DNA from 2 places in the Clostridium sp. JN-9 genome. Region 1 is predicted to be linked to the other one. Evidence: riboswitches for the same ligand, from Rfam matches in the RefSeq annotation. Region 1 holds a riboswitch; the other holds the start of a gene.
What was found. Region 1 has a riboswitch for S-adenosylmethionine ahead of EQM05_RS14015 (methionine ABC transporter ATP-binding protein). Riboswitches for the same ligand answer to the same signal wherever they lie in the genome.
Positions count from the first base shown of each region.

Region 2: it holds a riboswitch for S-adenosylmethionine, as region 1 does, so the genes downstream of both, metK (methionine adenosyltransferase) here and EQM05_RS14015 (methionine ABC transporter ATP-binding protein) in region 1, are expected to answer to the same signal.

Region 1 covers NZ_CP035280.1:2,921,780-2,929,667, reverse strand. Annotated here, with positions in the region: gene EQM05_RS14030 (IS66 family transposase) at 170-1,642, opposite strand; gene EQM05_RS16060 (hypothetical protein) at 1,882-2,106, shown strand; gene EQM05_RS14025 (transposase) at 2,182-3,564, shown strand; gene EQM05_RS14020 (HD domain-containing phosphohydrolase) at 3,857-5,065, opposite strand; SAM riboswitch class I at 5,260-5,364, shown strand; gene EQM05_RS14015 (methionine ABC transporter ATP-binding protein) at 5,456-6,421, shown strand; gene EQM05_RS14010 (methionine ABC transporter permease) at 6,414-7,070, shown strand; gene EQM05_RS14005 (MetQ/NlpA family ABC transporter substrate-binding protein) at 7,116-7,888, shown strand, end outside.
Region 2 covers NZ_CP035280.1:246,755-254,642, reverse strand. Annotated here, with positions in the region: gene EQM05_RS01285 (phosphoribosyltransferase family protein) at 1-430, opposite strand, end outside; gene EQM05_RS01280 (hypothetical protein) at 403-1,407, opposite strand; gene EQM05_RS01275 (ATP-dependent RecD-like DNA helicase) at 1,404-3,629, opposite strand; gene metK (methionine adenosyltransferase) at 3,775-4,950, opposite strand; SAM riboswitch class I at 5,031-5,132, opposite strand; tRNA gene EQM05_RS01265 (tRNA-Tyr) at 5,183-5,267, opposite strand; tRNA gene EQM05_RS01260 (tRNA-Thr) at 5,273-5,348, opposite strand; tRNA gene EQM05_RS01255 (tRNA-Val) at 5,380-5,455, opposite strand; tRNA gene EQM05_RS01250 (tRNA-Tyr) at 5,462-5,546, opposite strand; tRNA gene EQM05_RS01245 (tRNA-Thr) at 5,552-5,627, opposite strand; gene yyaC (spore protease YyaC) at 5,893-6,435, shown strand; gene EQM05_RS01235 (rod shape-determining protein) at 6,493-7,530, opposite strand; gene spoIIID (sporulation transcriptional regulator SpoIIID) at 7,631-7,885, opposite strand.

The DNA of each region.
Region 1 (7,888 bases):
TTACTGTAAATTAATAACTATTAATAATTGTTAATAACTATTCAGTTACCCTAAAAAGTATATAAAAAAGCACCTTACTTTCAAATTCTTATGCATCTGACAGTAAGGTGTTAATATTAATTTTAGGTTCACCAAAAAGAGGTACTTCGTTCCTTTTTAAGCGGAGCTTTTACGTCAAAGTTGGATCAAATTGATTCACTGTAAATGTTGATTTTATGCAATCCAAGGCATTTTTGCCTTGTTTTCTTACAGTAGATACATATCCACGGATTCTAGTAAAAGCGTTAGCTCCAGCAGAACTTCTAAAGGTGCCTGAAATCTTTTGCTTAACTTTAGCCATACGTAAATCACGTTCTGCTAAGTTATTATCAAAAGGTATATCAAAGTCATACATGAAAGCAAGTATTTGTTCCTTATAGCCATTTAATCTATTGAGTAAATTAAGACTGGCACTTTTCTTTACCTTCTTTTTAGAATATAATTCAATGTTTTTAGCATAGTCTTCGTCAATGCCAGCTTTAAGTATTTTATCATACTTAGATTCAAAATCCTGAATTTTATCTAAAGGTAAAGCATTTTGTTTGTTATTAGCTAAATCTACTTCTTTTTTTATATCTAACAATAGATTTTTCATTGGCTTTGCCCAGTTTTGACCTTGTAATTCAGTTATACTATTAAGTTCTCTTAATATATGAGCATTACATAGAGCATGATTGCAGTTAGTATACTTAAAATAAGTTTTAAAACCATCATGGACTGCCGTCCCAGTAAAGTTTGGAAGTATTGTAATATCATCAATAGCCTTTTTACCACGCTTTTCATGGCATTCATAATATGTAAGATTTTTATTAGAAGCAACATGAAGCCACTGGCGTTTTTTATCTATATAAATACCAGTTTCATCAAAATGAACTGCTCCTGTAGATGAGGTAAGGCTATTTCTAATCCTATTTGTTATAGCTTGTAAATTATCATGACAGTCTTGATTGAAGGTTACCATACTACCTTGACTTAAATGATGGTTAAATAAATCCTCAATGAGTTCAACAGCACGTTTATACGGAATCAACTGATATTGAGTTAAGTAAACAGCTATCGCTTTCAGGCGTTCTCCATATTGAACTGTATTCTTTATTTCTTCTGGGAAAGCAGCTGTATTTTTACTTTTACAATGAGGACATATTTTAACTTCTGCTCTATGCTCTACAATTTTAACTTTTACATCTGGTATATCTATAATTTGACGAACAATATATCTTTCAGGAGGTACATCCTTTAGGGATGCTCCGCATTCAGTACAGAATTCAACATTGTGAATTTCAATTTCATCAGGAGTATCATGTAAACACAATGTTGTTCCCTCATGACCCCTTTGACCGCCAGGTTTTTTACCTGATTTTGTTCTTAAACTTTTAGTCTTCTTTTTAAAGCCATCTGACGATGGAGGTTTACTGCTATTACTACTGTTTTTGTTGACTTGGCTTTCTAATGATTTTACACGCTCGTTTAGAGCCTTATTCTCTTTAGAAAGTGTTTCTACTTGAGATTGTAGTTCTTTAATTTGATTTGATAATTCTTTAATAACACCTATAACCTGAGATACACCTTGATTGTAAATCTCGATGATTTGGCCTTCACTCACGATGTGTCACCACCTTATCATTAGTTTTTGCAAGACAGGCTTTATGATACCAAAAAATAATGATAAATGGAAGGCTTTTTTTCAATAAATTAATAATAACAGTAAATTTAAATTATTTTAATAGCTGAATAGTTACAATTGTTAATAATTATCATGATATTTATTTAATACTTATATAATAAAATAGAGCAAAGGAAATATATTGGAGAGGTGAAACATGAAATTTCGGAAAAGGTATATTGTTTTTATGGATTGTATGCCCAATTGCCCCAACAGATGTAATATGTTACTTTTCCACTTACATGGGAATTAGATATAGAAAGTATATTACAACTGTAATATCTGTTAATGCGCCACTGGTACTAATTTATAGTTATGTGGGGAAAGGATTTAGCAATAGTTTATATACATTATCTTCAATAAGTAATATGAAAATTTCTAAAAATAAGTACTATAATATTTAGCTTTTAAAAATGATTTTAAGATCTTTTATAGAATTATATATATAGACTAATGATAATTAAAAGGAGATAGTTTGTATGTTACAATTAAGCAAAAACGATAAAGATAAGGTGTTGGAAGCTATAAAAGAAGGTAGGATTGATGCTGCTGACGTAAGTTTCCCTAATCTTATAGATACAATAGTATTAAAAATGAAAAATATAGGACTTATAGATAAATTGGCTGAAAGTTTTAAAGATAAAAGAAAACAAAATAAGCATATTCCATTTCATATACTTATTGCGTTAGCAATTACAGCAAAGATGAAACTTAAAACCAGCCTGACAGATGTCGCCTTTGCTGTGACTGATGGTGAGTTATTATCTGAACTAGGATGGAATATGTGGGATACCAATAAAAACCTTGAAGAAGGGTTATTCGCCGAAGGCGTTATGAGAAATTTAATTCAAAAATATGATGCTGAGGAATTTATAGAGTCTTATAACAATTATGTCCAAAATGTAGTTATGCCATCTCTTAACATAGCTCCATCTATACATATTCTTGATTGCACTAAAATACATGTGAATTTAGATAATGTAAATTATGAGAATTCTGAAACTATAAAAGATGATGGAAAGGTGCTTCGTGGTTATAAAATGGGAACATTAAGAGGTCTTATGGATGATTCCGGAATTATAGAAGAGATAGTTTTTGATTCTATAAAGCCTCATGATTTAGAACTTTGTAGAAATATGATTTTAAAAAGTAAATGTTTAAAAAGTGGAGATATTCTCATAAATGACAGGGGATTTATTTCTCGTGATGTTATTAATATTTTGAAGCTTGAAAAGCAAGTGGATACATATGTACCTGCAAAAAAGAACATGACAATATACCAAGAAGCTGTAAAAATAGCAATCTCCGAAGACAAGTGGCAAAAACACCCTAACAAGAAAAGGAAAACTCAAGAAATACACCTGGTTAAGGATCTAGGTATGATGTGGCAAAGTAATACACCAGATAAAGATGTTGACTTGTGTGCCTGTGTCGTTCATGATAAAAAAGATAATGAATACTATGTATTTTTAACCACAGACACAAATAAAACTGCAAAACAAATAATAAATACTTATGAACTAAGACCAGAAATTGAAGAAGACTATAGACAAATAAAAGACTTTTGGAAATTAGAAGATTTTAAGAGTACAAAATATAATTTTATAACTTTTCATATAGTTATGACACTCATTGGCTACATGTATTTTCAACTATTCAAAAACATGGAGGAGGGAAATAAGTATTCAGGCAAGTCCCTCCCTGTAATTATTAAGAATTATAAAGAAGATAAGCAAAAGTCAGTTATAATATATTCTGGTCAATATTTTGGCGTATTTTCCTTTATTGAATTTATTCAATTGTATGCTGGCTGCTCCGCAGAGGTAAGGAAACTTCTTGATCCAACCTTGGCTTTAGTATAGCAGGGTTGGAGGGCTACGCCCAAATTACGAATTGAAGATACATTATCTATTATAGGCATAGCTTTAATGCTAATTGCGGTGTTCTTAATAAAAATTTGGGAGAAGATGAAAAGACAGATTCATGCAAACTAAAGAAAGCGGCGTTTTTTAGTAAAACGCCGCTTTTAATATTAGCCGGGCTTAAATGTAATAAAATTGAGAACCGTCCCCATCACACCGCACCACACCGCACCGTATACCGTAAATGCGATAAAGATGTGAACCGTCCCCATTATACCTTATACCGTCCCAATTATATTAACGCTTTATCTATATCTTTAGTTATAGATTCATCAACAAAGCCATTATGACTCATATCATAGAGTATGTCCATTGCTTCCTTATGAGAAAGAGATTTTCTGTATGGACGCTCTTCTGTAAGTGCTTCATATATATCAAGGCAGCCCATTAATCGTGAATTAAAATCCAGATCCTTTGCGGTAAGTCCGTAAGGATATCCCATGCCATTTAGCTTTTCATGATGATTAGCAGCCCAGTTTGTAATTTCTTCGAAGCCCTTAATCTGCTCAAGAACAACTCTTGTATAGTAAGGATGCTTTTTAACTACTTGAAACTCACCATCACTAAGTTTGTTTGGACTATCTAAAATGGTGTTTGGAACTGCAAGCTTTCCAATATCGTGAAGATCTGCTGCTATAATAAGCTTCATCTTTTCCTCAGGCTTATATTTATAAAAGTCTGCCATAATACCTGCCTTTATTGACAAATCTTTTGAATGACGTCTTGTATATCGTGACTTTGAATCTATTATTTCTGAGAAAACTTTTGTAATTTCATGTATTTGGTTAAAGGTTAAATCCAAAGTATTATCAGGAAGGCTTTCCCTTAATACAGTATTAATGCATGGGTCTTTCAGATCCTCCCAAAATTTCTTATTCTCAGTAACCCTTAAAAAGGCATCTACTATTTTTGAAGAAAAATCCTTTTCCTTTTTAGATTCTGCAAATGATAAAATATCTTTCTGCATATTAAGCTCATTGTTTTTAATATCAAATCTGCTTTCAATTCTATCAGCCAATGCTATAATTTGTGACATTAAAGGAATTTCATTCCCCTTCAATTTGAAGAATCCAGTACCATCATATTTTTCATGATGATATTTTATAACATTAGTAACATTTGTATTAAAAGGATATGTAATGATGTTCTTCTCTCCTACAATGCAATGCCATTTGTTTTTTTCAAACATATCTAAGTTTTGAGAGTCCATATTGGACAGATCATCACCTAGACCACTGTAACTTATTCCATTATCATGTAAAATTGCAAGAGCAGAAATATCCTTAAGTTCATCTGTTCCAAAATTTAGCTGTTCTGCAATTTTAATACTTATATAAGCAGTTCTCTTGCCATGGTTTGAAGTCATACCTAAAATGTCCATTTCTACAAAATCCAGCGCAAAGGAAACTGATGTTAAAAATTCGTTTAAATTAAGTAACATTTTTTACCTCCAAAATTAAATGATTTGCAAAGTACATTATTATATTTTAACACTAATACTTAGTTAATAGCTATTTTCAATTATAATTTTATGGTATTATATAAGCATAATCAATGAAATTAATAAATATTTAATAAAAGTATTGACACATTAGTAAAGTTTTGATATTATATTTTCTAAAGTTAATATTTTTCAACTTATCAAGAGTGGCGGAGGGACTGGCCCTATGAAACCCAGCAACCGATACATATATTTGTATAGCGGTGCTAAATCCAGCAGCGAAGGCTGAAAGATGAGGAACCAATTGCGTTTTAACCCCAGGTTTCCTTGGGGTTTATTTTTTTTAGCGTAATATTCATATTTCAGTATTTTAAAAGAGGGGGTAAAGGTTTGATCAGCATAACAAATGTAGATAAGTTTTTTTCAAATGAGCATATTTTAAAGTCTGTAAATCTCGAAATAAAACAGGGCGAAATTTTTGGATTAATTGGGCATAGCGGAGCAGGCAAATCCACATTGTTAAGATGTATAAACGGTCTTGAAAGCTATGACAGCGGAAGCGTTATGGTTATGGGAAAGGAAGTTAATACACTTAAAAACAGGGAACTTAGAGAATTCAGGAAGGATCTAGGAATGATTTTTCAGCATTTCAGTCTCTTAGAGAGGAAAAATGTATATGATAACATTGCCCTTCCTTTACAGGTATGGGGTTATGATAAAAAACAAATAAAAGAAATAGTAGAAAAACTTTTAAAAATAGTTCACTTAGAGGACAAGATTTTTTCAAGGCCAAAAGAATTAAGCGGCGGGCAAAAGCAAAGGGTAGCTATTGCCAGGGCTTTGGCATTAGAACCAAAGATACTGTTATGCGATGAGGCAACCTCAGCATTAGATCCTAACACTACAAAATCAATTTTAACACTTTTAAGGGAAATTAATGAGAACCTAGGAATTACTATTGTAATTGTAACTCATCAAATGGAAGTAGTCAGAGAAATATGCAGCAGGATGGCTATTTTAGATGCAGGGGCTATTGCAGCTCAGGGTGAAGTTAATGAACTGTTTTTGAAACAGCCTAAGGCTTTGAGAAAATTAATTTCAGAAGAAGAAATACTTCCATCAGAAGGTACTAACATAAGAATATATTTTCCAAAGGAAATGTCTGAGCAAAGTATTATAACTTCCATGGCAAGGAATTTAAATATAGATTTCTCTATAGTATGGGGTAAACTTGAAAGGTTTAGAGATGATGTGCTTGGGAGTCTTGTAATAAATATTGAGGACAGCAAGTATAAATCAGTTTCTGATTACCTTAATAAAAGAAAAGTCTGCTGGGAGGTAATAAAAAATGATTAGTTTTGCAGAAGCCTGGAACAAATATTTATTACAGGGGATAATAGATACAGTTTATATGGTAGGATGGTCCACATTTTTTTCAGTTATAATTGGTTTTATACTGGCAATTGCATTAATATTAACTGATAAAAATGGCCTTAGACCTAATAAAGTAATTTATAGAGTTTTAGATATCATAGTAAATGTTTTTAGATCATTTCCATTTATCATATTAATTCTTGCTGTAATGCCGCTTACAAGGCTGATTGTTGGAAAAAGCATAGGGAATACTGCAGCTATTGTTCCATTAACTATAGGATCAGCACCATTTGTTGCAAGAGTAATAGAGAGTTCACTAAAAGAAGTGGACAAGGGAATCATTGAAGCTGCAAAATCATTTGGTGCCAGTGATATGCAGATAATTTTCAAAGTTATGATAAAAGAAGCTGTACCCTCTATTATTAGAGGAATAACGCTATCATTAATATTAATCATTGGGTATACGGCTATGGCAGGGGCACTCGGAGCTCAAGGCCTTGGATATGTGGCTATATCAATAGGCTATCAGAGATTTAATAATGAAATGATACTTTATACAGTAATTATTTTAATTATTTTAGTTGAGGCCATTCAGATTTTTGGGGATTGGATATACAAAAAACTAAAATAAGGATATATAAATTAAAAAATATGAAGTTTAGGGAGGCTATTAATTATGAAAAAATTAGCAACACTATTAACAACACTATTAGCTGGATCAGTACTATTAACTGGATGCGGTAATTCATCAAAAAACAGTAAGACAATAACCATAGGAGCTACATCAAATCCTCATGCTATTATACTAGAACAGGTTAAACCTATTTTGGCAAAGGAAGGATACACATTAGAAATAAAAGAATTTGATGATTATGCACTGCTGAACCCGGCACTAGACAAGGGCGATTTAGATGCAAACTTCTTCCAGCACGTTCCATATCTTCAGGAATTCAACAAGAGCAAGGGTACTGATTTAGTGGCAGTTCAAAAGGTTCATATAGAGCCTATGGGAGTATATTCTAAAAAGATTAAAAATATAAAGGACGTTCCAGATGGAGCAGAAATAACAATTCCTGCAGATCCATCTAATGGTTCAAGAGCTTTAAAGTTACTTGCCAAAGCAGGACTTTTCACTGTACCAGACAAAGAGGTTCTTGCGGTAGGAGATATTAAGGACAATCCTAAAAAATTAAAAATAACTGAAGTTGACGCAAAGCAGCTTACTAACACACTGCAGGATGTTACATTATCAGTTATAAATTCCAACTATGCACTTGAAGGAAAACTAAATCCTGTAAAAGATGCATTGCTTACTGAAGATTCTAACTCACCTTATGCTAATGTTATAGCTGTTAAAAAGGGCCATGAAAATGATGAAAAAATAAAGGCTTTAGATAAAGCAATAACTTCTCCGGAAATCAAAAAGTTTATTGAAGACAAATTTGGAGG
Region 2 (7,888 bases), 550 kb from region 1:
GTATATTAAGCCTTCTTCCAATCTGCTTTGCAAGAATTTCACTTTGATTGAATCCTCTTTTTCTGTAAGAAAGCTTTGTTAATGGTACATATGTAATCAAGTCGCAATTAATTGAGTTTTTTTCATATGCATCTCCCATAAAACTGCTCAGTGCCTCACAGCATATAAAATTACTCTTATATTTAAACTTTAATACTAATTCCATTATTGTTCTTGAATAATATGCAAAGCTGAAACATTTAATTTCTTTTTCCCTTTTAATAACCATTGGAGCTGAACACCTGGTTATATTTTTCAGGCAGTCCTCACATAGAAATTCGTGACTTTTAAGTGAATTACTGCACAATATACATTGCTGCGGAGACGGATAAATCAACTCCATTATACAGTCAAAAATGTAGCTTATATATCTAATAAATTTCTTTCCCATGCTTCTTTGTTAAAATCCCTTATAATTTTTTTGGCATTTTCCATGTCATCAGTTTCTGTATTGGATAAGAAGATTATCTCTCCTCTATAATCCTTTTTCCCTTGTAAATTTGGACCACAAAGGTAAACAAGTTTTTTATAATCATACACCTCATCGTTGGCAAAAAACATCATCTTATCAAGATTTCTCATGTTATTGAATATAGAAGAAAAATCATCTGTTATTAAGATTCCATCTTTCACATGTTTAAAACTCATAATTGCTTTATCGTTATCACCTTTATGATGAGAGTAAATATTTTTGGTTAAATTACCTGAGCACTGGCTTATATGCCCATAAACATTTACCACCTGCTCCATACCTGGAACAAAAATTACAACTTTTCTCATGGAGTTAATGGACCAGCTTAAATATTCATAAATTACATATGGTATTTCTTTATTAATATCCAGTCTTGTAATCACAACTCTCGGCTCGCTTTGAGGCAATCTGCTTCTATCTACAGGAAGTAATATTTCTCTAACATTATTTTCAATCATCTCTATAGAATAAAATATTATTTTGCCCTGTTCTTTACATTTTTCTTTTGTGACATTAATAATCTGCTTCTTTGTATAAACCGGCAGACTCCTGACTTCATTGTAAATTACCAGATCATACTTTCTCATGCTGACTTTCGCATTTTCATAATTACATATTACTAACGGGCTGTCAGAGTTGGTGCTTTTAGATCTTACATAGGTATATCCTCTGAATTTTGTGGACTGCTTTATATTATCTATTAAATCAATTTCTTTTTCGTTTTCTTCGGTGATATACAGCACTTTCTTTTGTTTATATACATATGAAATAATTGTTTTTAACAGATATATTGAGGAATTAAATGGTACTGATGTAATATTCAGTACCTTCTCATTGCCATTGCTCCATTCATAAATGAGTTCACTAATCTTATTTTCCCATAAATTTGTTTTCATACTACATCACTTTCAATAATATCCTTAATTCTCCACTTCAATAATGAATATCTTTCAAAACTTCTATTATTATCAATCATGTGCTTCATTGCTTTTATTGAACCCACCAGAACTACTAACTTTTTGGCTCTCGTTATACCCGTGTAAAACAAATTTCTGTTCATTAATAAAGGAGGTCCGTTAAAAATCGGCATTATTACTACTGGGAATTCACTTCCCTGGCTTTTATGAATAGTAATTGCATATGCCAGATCAATCTCATCTAAATAAATATTATCATAGATTACTCTTCTCTCATCATCAAATATAATGCTTACAGTGTTATTATCATGATTTATTTCTTCAATAAAGCCAACATCACCGTTAAATATACCAAGTCCTTCATTTTCTCCACTTCCGCTGATCCTAGTCCATTTTAAAGAGTAATTATTTTTTGTCTGCATTACCTTATCTCCAACCCTGAAAATAATATCTCTTACTTCTTTTTCATCTTTAAGTTTATCAGGTGGATTTAATACACTTTGAAGCATTTTATTTAAATTAGTTACTCCAAGGATTCCCTTTCTCATAGGTGATAAAATTTGGATATCCGACCTCTTATTCCAGTTTTTATTGAACTTAGGAAGCCTCTTGTCAATTAGCTGAATCAATGTATCCATAATCTTATTTTGTTCTTCACATCTTATGAAATAAAAGTCCTTATCCTTTTCATTTAAAACTGGCATTTCCCCATTATTTATTTTATGAGCGTTCAGTGTTATCATGCTTTTTTCAGACTGTCTGAATATATCTTTTAGTCTTACAACTTTAACACAATTGCTTTCAATAAGATCTCTTAATACATTCCCTGGTCCTACTGAAGGAAGCTGATCCACATCTCCCACAATTATCAGCCTGGTGCCTAGTGATATAGCTCTCAAAAGATTATTCATAAGAGTTATATCTATCATTGATGCTTCATCAACTATTACAACATCACATTCAAGGGGTGACTCCTCTCCCCTGTTAAAGAGCATATCATTTTCCTGCTCATTTATGCCCATTTCCAGTAATCTGTGTATTGTCTTTGCTTCTCTTCCTGTGGTTTCAGTCATTCTTTTTGCTGCCCTGCCTGTTGGAGCAGCCATCATAACAGTTAAACTGTATTTTTCAAATATTTCTGTAATACAGTTAATTATAGTGGTTTTGCCTGTTCCGGGCCCACCAGTAATAATTTCAACTCCATTTTCCATTGCTCCCTTAATGGCTTCCTTTTGTGATGGTGCAAAATTAATATTATTATTCTTCTCAAATTCACTAATGTCATTTTCAATATCAATTTTTAAATCTTCATATTTATTAAAACAAAGAGAAAGTATTTTTCTTGTAACTCCAAGTTCACAGTAATAGTATGGTATTGTAAAAACACAATTATTATTTTCTACCCTATCTATTTTAAGCTTTCCATCAACTGTACACTGTACAATATTTTCCTCAACTTCACTTTGCTTTACACCTAATACGGACACACTTTCTTTCAGAAGTTTATCCATAGGCATATATGTGTTTCCAAGCATGCAGAATTGATTTACTATGTAAATTATCCCGCTTTGAATCCTGAATGGCGAATTGGCCTCTATTCCTAAACTTCTGGCTATTTTATCTGCAGTTTTAAACCCAATACCTGAAATTTCGTCTGTAAGTACATATGGATTATTTTTTACTACAGAGATGGAATCACTGCCAAACCTTTTATAAATTTTTAAGCATTGATTTGGCGTGACACCGTAATTCTGTAAAAATATGAGAATACTTCTGATTTCCTTTTGCTGAACATAGGATTCCTTTATTAAATCTAATTTTTTCTCACCAATACCTTCAATTTCCTTTAATTTATCAATATCCTCATCAAAAACTTCTAATGTTTTTTCTCCAAATTTCTCTACAATCTTTTTTGCAGTAACAGGACCTATGCCCATAATAATTCCAGAGGATAAATATCTTTCAATTCCAGTTAAAGAACTTGGTACTATTTCCTCAATATTTTCCACCTTGAATTGTTCACCAAACTGAGGATGTACTGCCCATTCCCCCTTTAGTTTCACATTCTGCCCTTCAATAATATATGGCAGACATCCAACAATGGTTATTATTGTTTTATGGTCTTTTAACTTAGCTACAGTATATCCATTATCCTCATTTCTAAACACTATATCTTCTATAAAGCCTTGTATTTCCTGCATAAAATTTCACCTACTATTATTATAATGTTTAACAATATTCCTATAGTTTATTCAAATATCGAAAAACATGATTATAAATCGTAACATTATTATATCATAAAAAATATAAGGATTTCCCTGCACAAAAGAAATCCTTATAAAGTAATTACATATATTTTTTTATTTCAGAAACTTTATTTAACTTCTCCCATGGAAGATTTAAATCTGTTCTTCCAAAGTGGCCATATGCTGCAACCTGTTTGTATATAGGCCTTCTTAAATCCAGATCCCTTATAATAGCAGCTGGCCTCAGATCAAATATCTTATTTATTATTTCAACAATTTTATCATCAGATATTTTACCTGTTCCAAATGTGTCCACATTAATAGATACTGGTTTTGCTATGCCAATTGCATATGCTAATTCTATTTCAAGCTTATCTGCAACTTTCGCAGCAACTAAGTTTTTAGCTACCCATCTTGCTGCATATGCTGCTGATCTGTCAACTTTTGTTGGATCTTTTCCTGAGAAACATCCACCGCCATGTCTTCCATATCCTCCATAAGTATCTACAATAATCTTTCTGCCTGTTAGTCCTGAATCTCCCTGAGGGCCGCCTATTACGAATCTTCCTGTTGGATTGATATAATACTTTGTATTCTCATCTAAAAGTTCATGTGGAATCACTTTTCTAATTACAAACTCTATCATGTCTTTTTCGATTTGGTCTCTTGTTACTTGTGGACTATGCTGTGTTGATATTACTATGGTATCTATTCTTACTGGCTTATCATCTTCATATTCAACTGTGACCTGTGTTTTACCATCTGGCCTTAGATAATCCAATGTTCCATTCTTTCTTACCTCTGCAAGCCTTCTGGCAAGCTTATGTGCCATAGCTATAGGCATAGGCATATATTCCGGAGTTTCATTTGTGGCATACCCAAACATCATACCCTGATCTCCAGCTCCAATAGCTTCGAATTTATCCATCTGTCCTTTTTTAGCCTCTAAAGCCTGGTTTACACCTAATGCAATATCAGGTGACTGTTCATCGATTGAAGTAAGTATGGCACAGGTATCTGCATCGAAACCATACTTTGCTCTTGTATAGCCTATATCCTCAATAGTTTTTCTAACTATCTTAGGAATATCAACGTAACATTTTGTAGATATCTCACCCATAACCATAACCATGCCAGTGGTTACAGTAGCTTCGCATGCAACCCTTCCATTTGGATCGTTTTCTAATATTGCATCTAGTACTGCATCTGAAATCTGATCACATATTTTGTCTGGATGTCCTTCTGTAACAGATTCTGATGTAAATAATCTTCTCATTATTCTCCCTCCACCTTTCTCTATACACTATAATATAATAAAAAAGCCTCTTCATAAGAAGAGGTTAATTACTAACAACTCTCTTATCTTGCAGAAATATCTGCAGGAATTGGCACCTTAATGCAAATGCATCGGTTGCCGGGTTTCATAGGGCCCTTTCCCTCCACCTCTCTTGATAAGAGTAAACCTATATAATTTTTAAAAACTTAAAAGACACTAAAATTAGTGTCTTTGGTGGAGGAGGATGGATTCGAACCATCGAAACATTACGTAACAGATTTACAGTCTGCCCCCTTTGGCCACTCGGGAACTCCTCCATACATGGTGCTGGCAGTAGGACTTGAACCCACCACCTACTGATTACAAGTCAGTTGCTCTACCAGATGAGCTATGCCAGCATATTATTTTGTCTATATAAATTAAATAAAATGGTGGGCACAACAGGGCTCGAACCTGTGACCCTCTGCTTGTAAGGCAGATGCTCTCCCAGCTGAGCTATGCGCCCATTTTATGGTGGAGGAAGATGGATTCGAACCATCGAAACATTACGTAACAGATTTACAGTCTGCCCCCTTTGGCCACTCGGGAACTCCTCCACACCTGGTGCTGGCAGCAGGATTTGAACCCGCGACCTATTGATTACAAATCAATTGCTCTACCAACTGAGCCATGCCAGCATATTTAATCTATATTTATCAAATTATCAACAAGCAATAGTATACATTGTTACTGAGTTAATTTCAAACCCTACATTTAGTTATTATTCAAAAATATCTTTAAAATGCTCATTAATCCTTCGAATAATTTAATATTAGACACATAGCTGCTCCTGAATAACTAACACAAGCTTTTGTGCATATATTGTTTATTCACTAATTTTTTATACATTGTAAAATATTTCTCCCAATAGTTTCATATAAATTATTAAGGAGGTGTTGGCATTTGAACAAGGTAAAAGTTTATTACAAAAATGCTTTGGCTTATTATGAGATTGCTTATTTTTTGAAAGACTATATTAGTAAGGATACAATAATTGTGTGTATAGGCACTGATAGATGTATAGGTGACTGCCTAGGTCCATTAGTGGGTACATTTCTTAAAGAAAGAAACTTTCCACTGCCTGTATATGGTACAATACCTGATCCTATTCATGCATTAAATATTGATAGAAAATTATCTGAGTTAAAAGCTCTTCATCCTCAAAGCAACTTTATTGGAATAGATGCCTGTCTTGGAGATGAAGGTTCCATAGGAGAAATACAAGCAAGAGATTTTGCAATACATCCAGGAAAAGGTGTGGGCAAATCACTTCCTGATGTAGGGGAAAGCTCTATTATAGGCATAGTTGACTCAAGTGAAAATAATGAAATATTCAGTAACAATTCAATTAGACTGGATTTAATTATTTCAATGGCCAGAACCATTGTCAATTCATTAATTCATTCTTGTTATCTTAAAGAAATTTCAGATTGGACTTATAAGTAATTTATTGAAAAATAAAAACAAAGTTCTAATAAATCATCAGAGCTTTGTTTTACTTTTTTATTTATTATCAATAAGTGTTATATCTTCTCCAATAAAAGAAACGTCCATTTTGTCAAGATATTCTAACACTTTACCTGTTCCAAGAGCAACACAGGATACGGGATCCTCCGCTAAATAAACAGGAACTTTTGTTTCCTCTTGAATTAGATCACTTAATCCATTTAATAATGAGCCGCCTCCGGTCATCATTATTCCTTTATCAGCAATATCTGCTGCTAATTCAGGAGGTGTCTTCTCCAATACTGAGTGAGTACAATCTGCAATAGCATTTACTGTTTCCTTTAGCGCTTCCCTCATTTCTTCAGAAGATACTTCTACATTTTTTGGAAGTCCTGTTATTAAATCTCTTCCTCTTATTTCAGCCACTTTCTCCTCGTCCATTTTAAAAGCAGAACCAATATTAATTTTTAAATCCTCTGCAGTTCGTTCACCAATCATTAATTTATGTTTCTTTCTTATATACTTTATTATGGATTCATCGAATTTATCTCCAGCTACTTTAATAGATGATCTTACCACTATTCCCCCTAATGAAATAACTGCAATATCAGTGGTTCCTCCTCCGATATCAATGACCATACTTCCACTAGCTATGGTAATATCCATACCTGCACCAATTGCAGCAGCTAATGGCTCCTCAATTAAAAATACTTTTTTTGCTCCCGCATTCTTAGCTGCATCTATAACTGCCCTTTTTTCAACTTCGGTAGCCTCACATGGTATACAAACCACTACCCTTGGTGATGATATTCTTCTCTTACCGCAAGCTCTTGAAATAAAATGTTTTAACATTCTTTCTGTGATATCATAATCAGAAATTACACCGTCTCTCATTGGACGAATTGCTACTATATTTCCCGGGGTTCTGCCAATCATCTGTCTGGCTTCTTCCCCTACAGCCAGCACCCTGTTATTAGTTCTATCTATTGCTACAACTGAAGGTTCTTTTAATATTACGCCTTTTCCTTTAATATATACTAAAACAGTAGCTGTTCCTAAATCAATTCCCAAATCTGTCCCTATACTAAAAAACATTCCCTCTTCACTCCTGCTCATTTGTAGTTATATGCTTTAATTAATCACAATTATAATCTGATTATAGCATACTAATAGTTTTATTATAATAGGAATGTTATTAACCTTCAATAGCCTTGTACTTCATTTTTGTAGCTTTTCCACCTCTGATATGCCTTTCTGCTTTGTTATAATCAAGAATATTTTTAGCTTCCATGGCAATTTGTGGATTTATTTTAGGCAATCTTTCTGTCATATCCTTGTGTATTGTACTTTTACTTACTCCAAAAACCTTTGCTGTTTTTCTGATTGTAGCTTTTGATCCTATGATATATTTAGCAACTTCTAAAACTCTATCTTCAATGTAATCTTTCAAAGT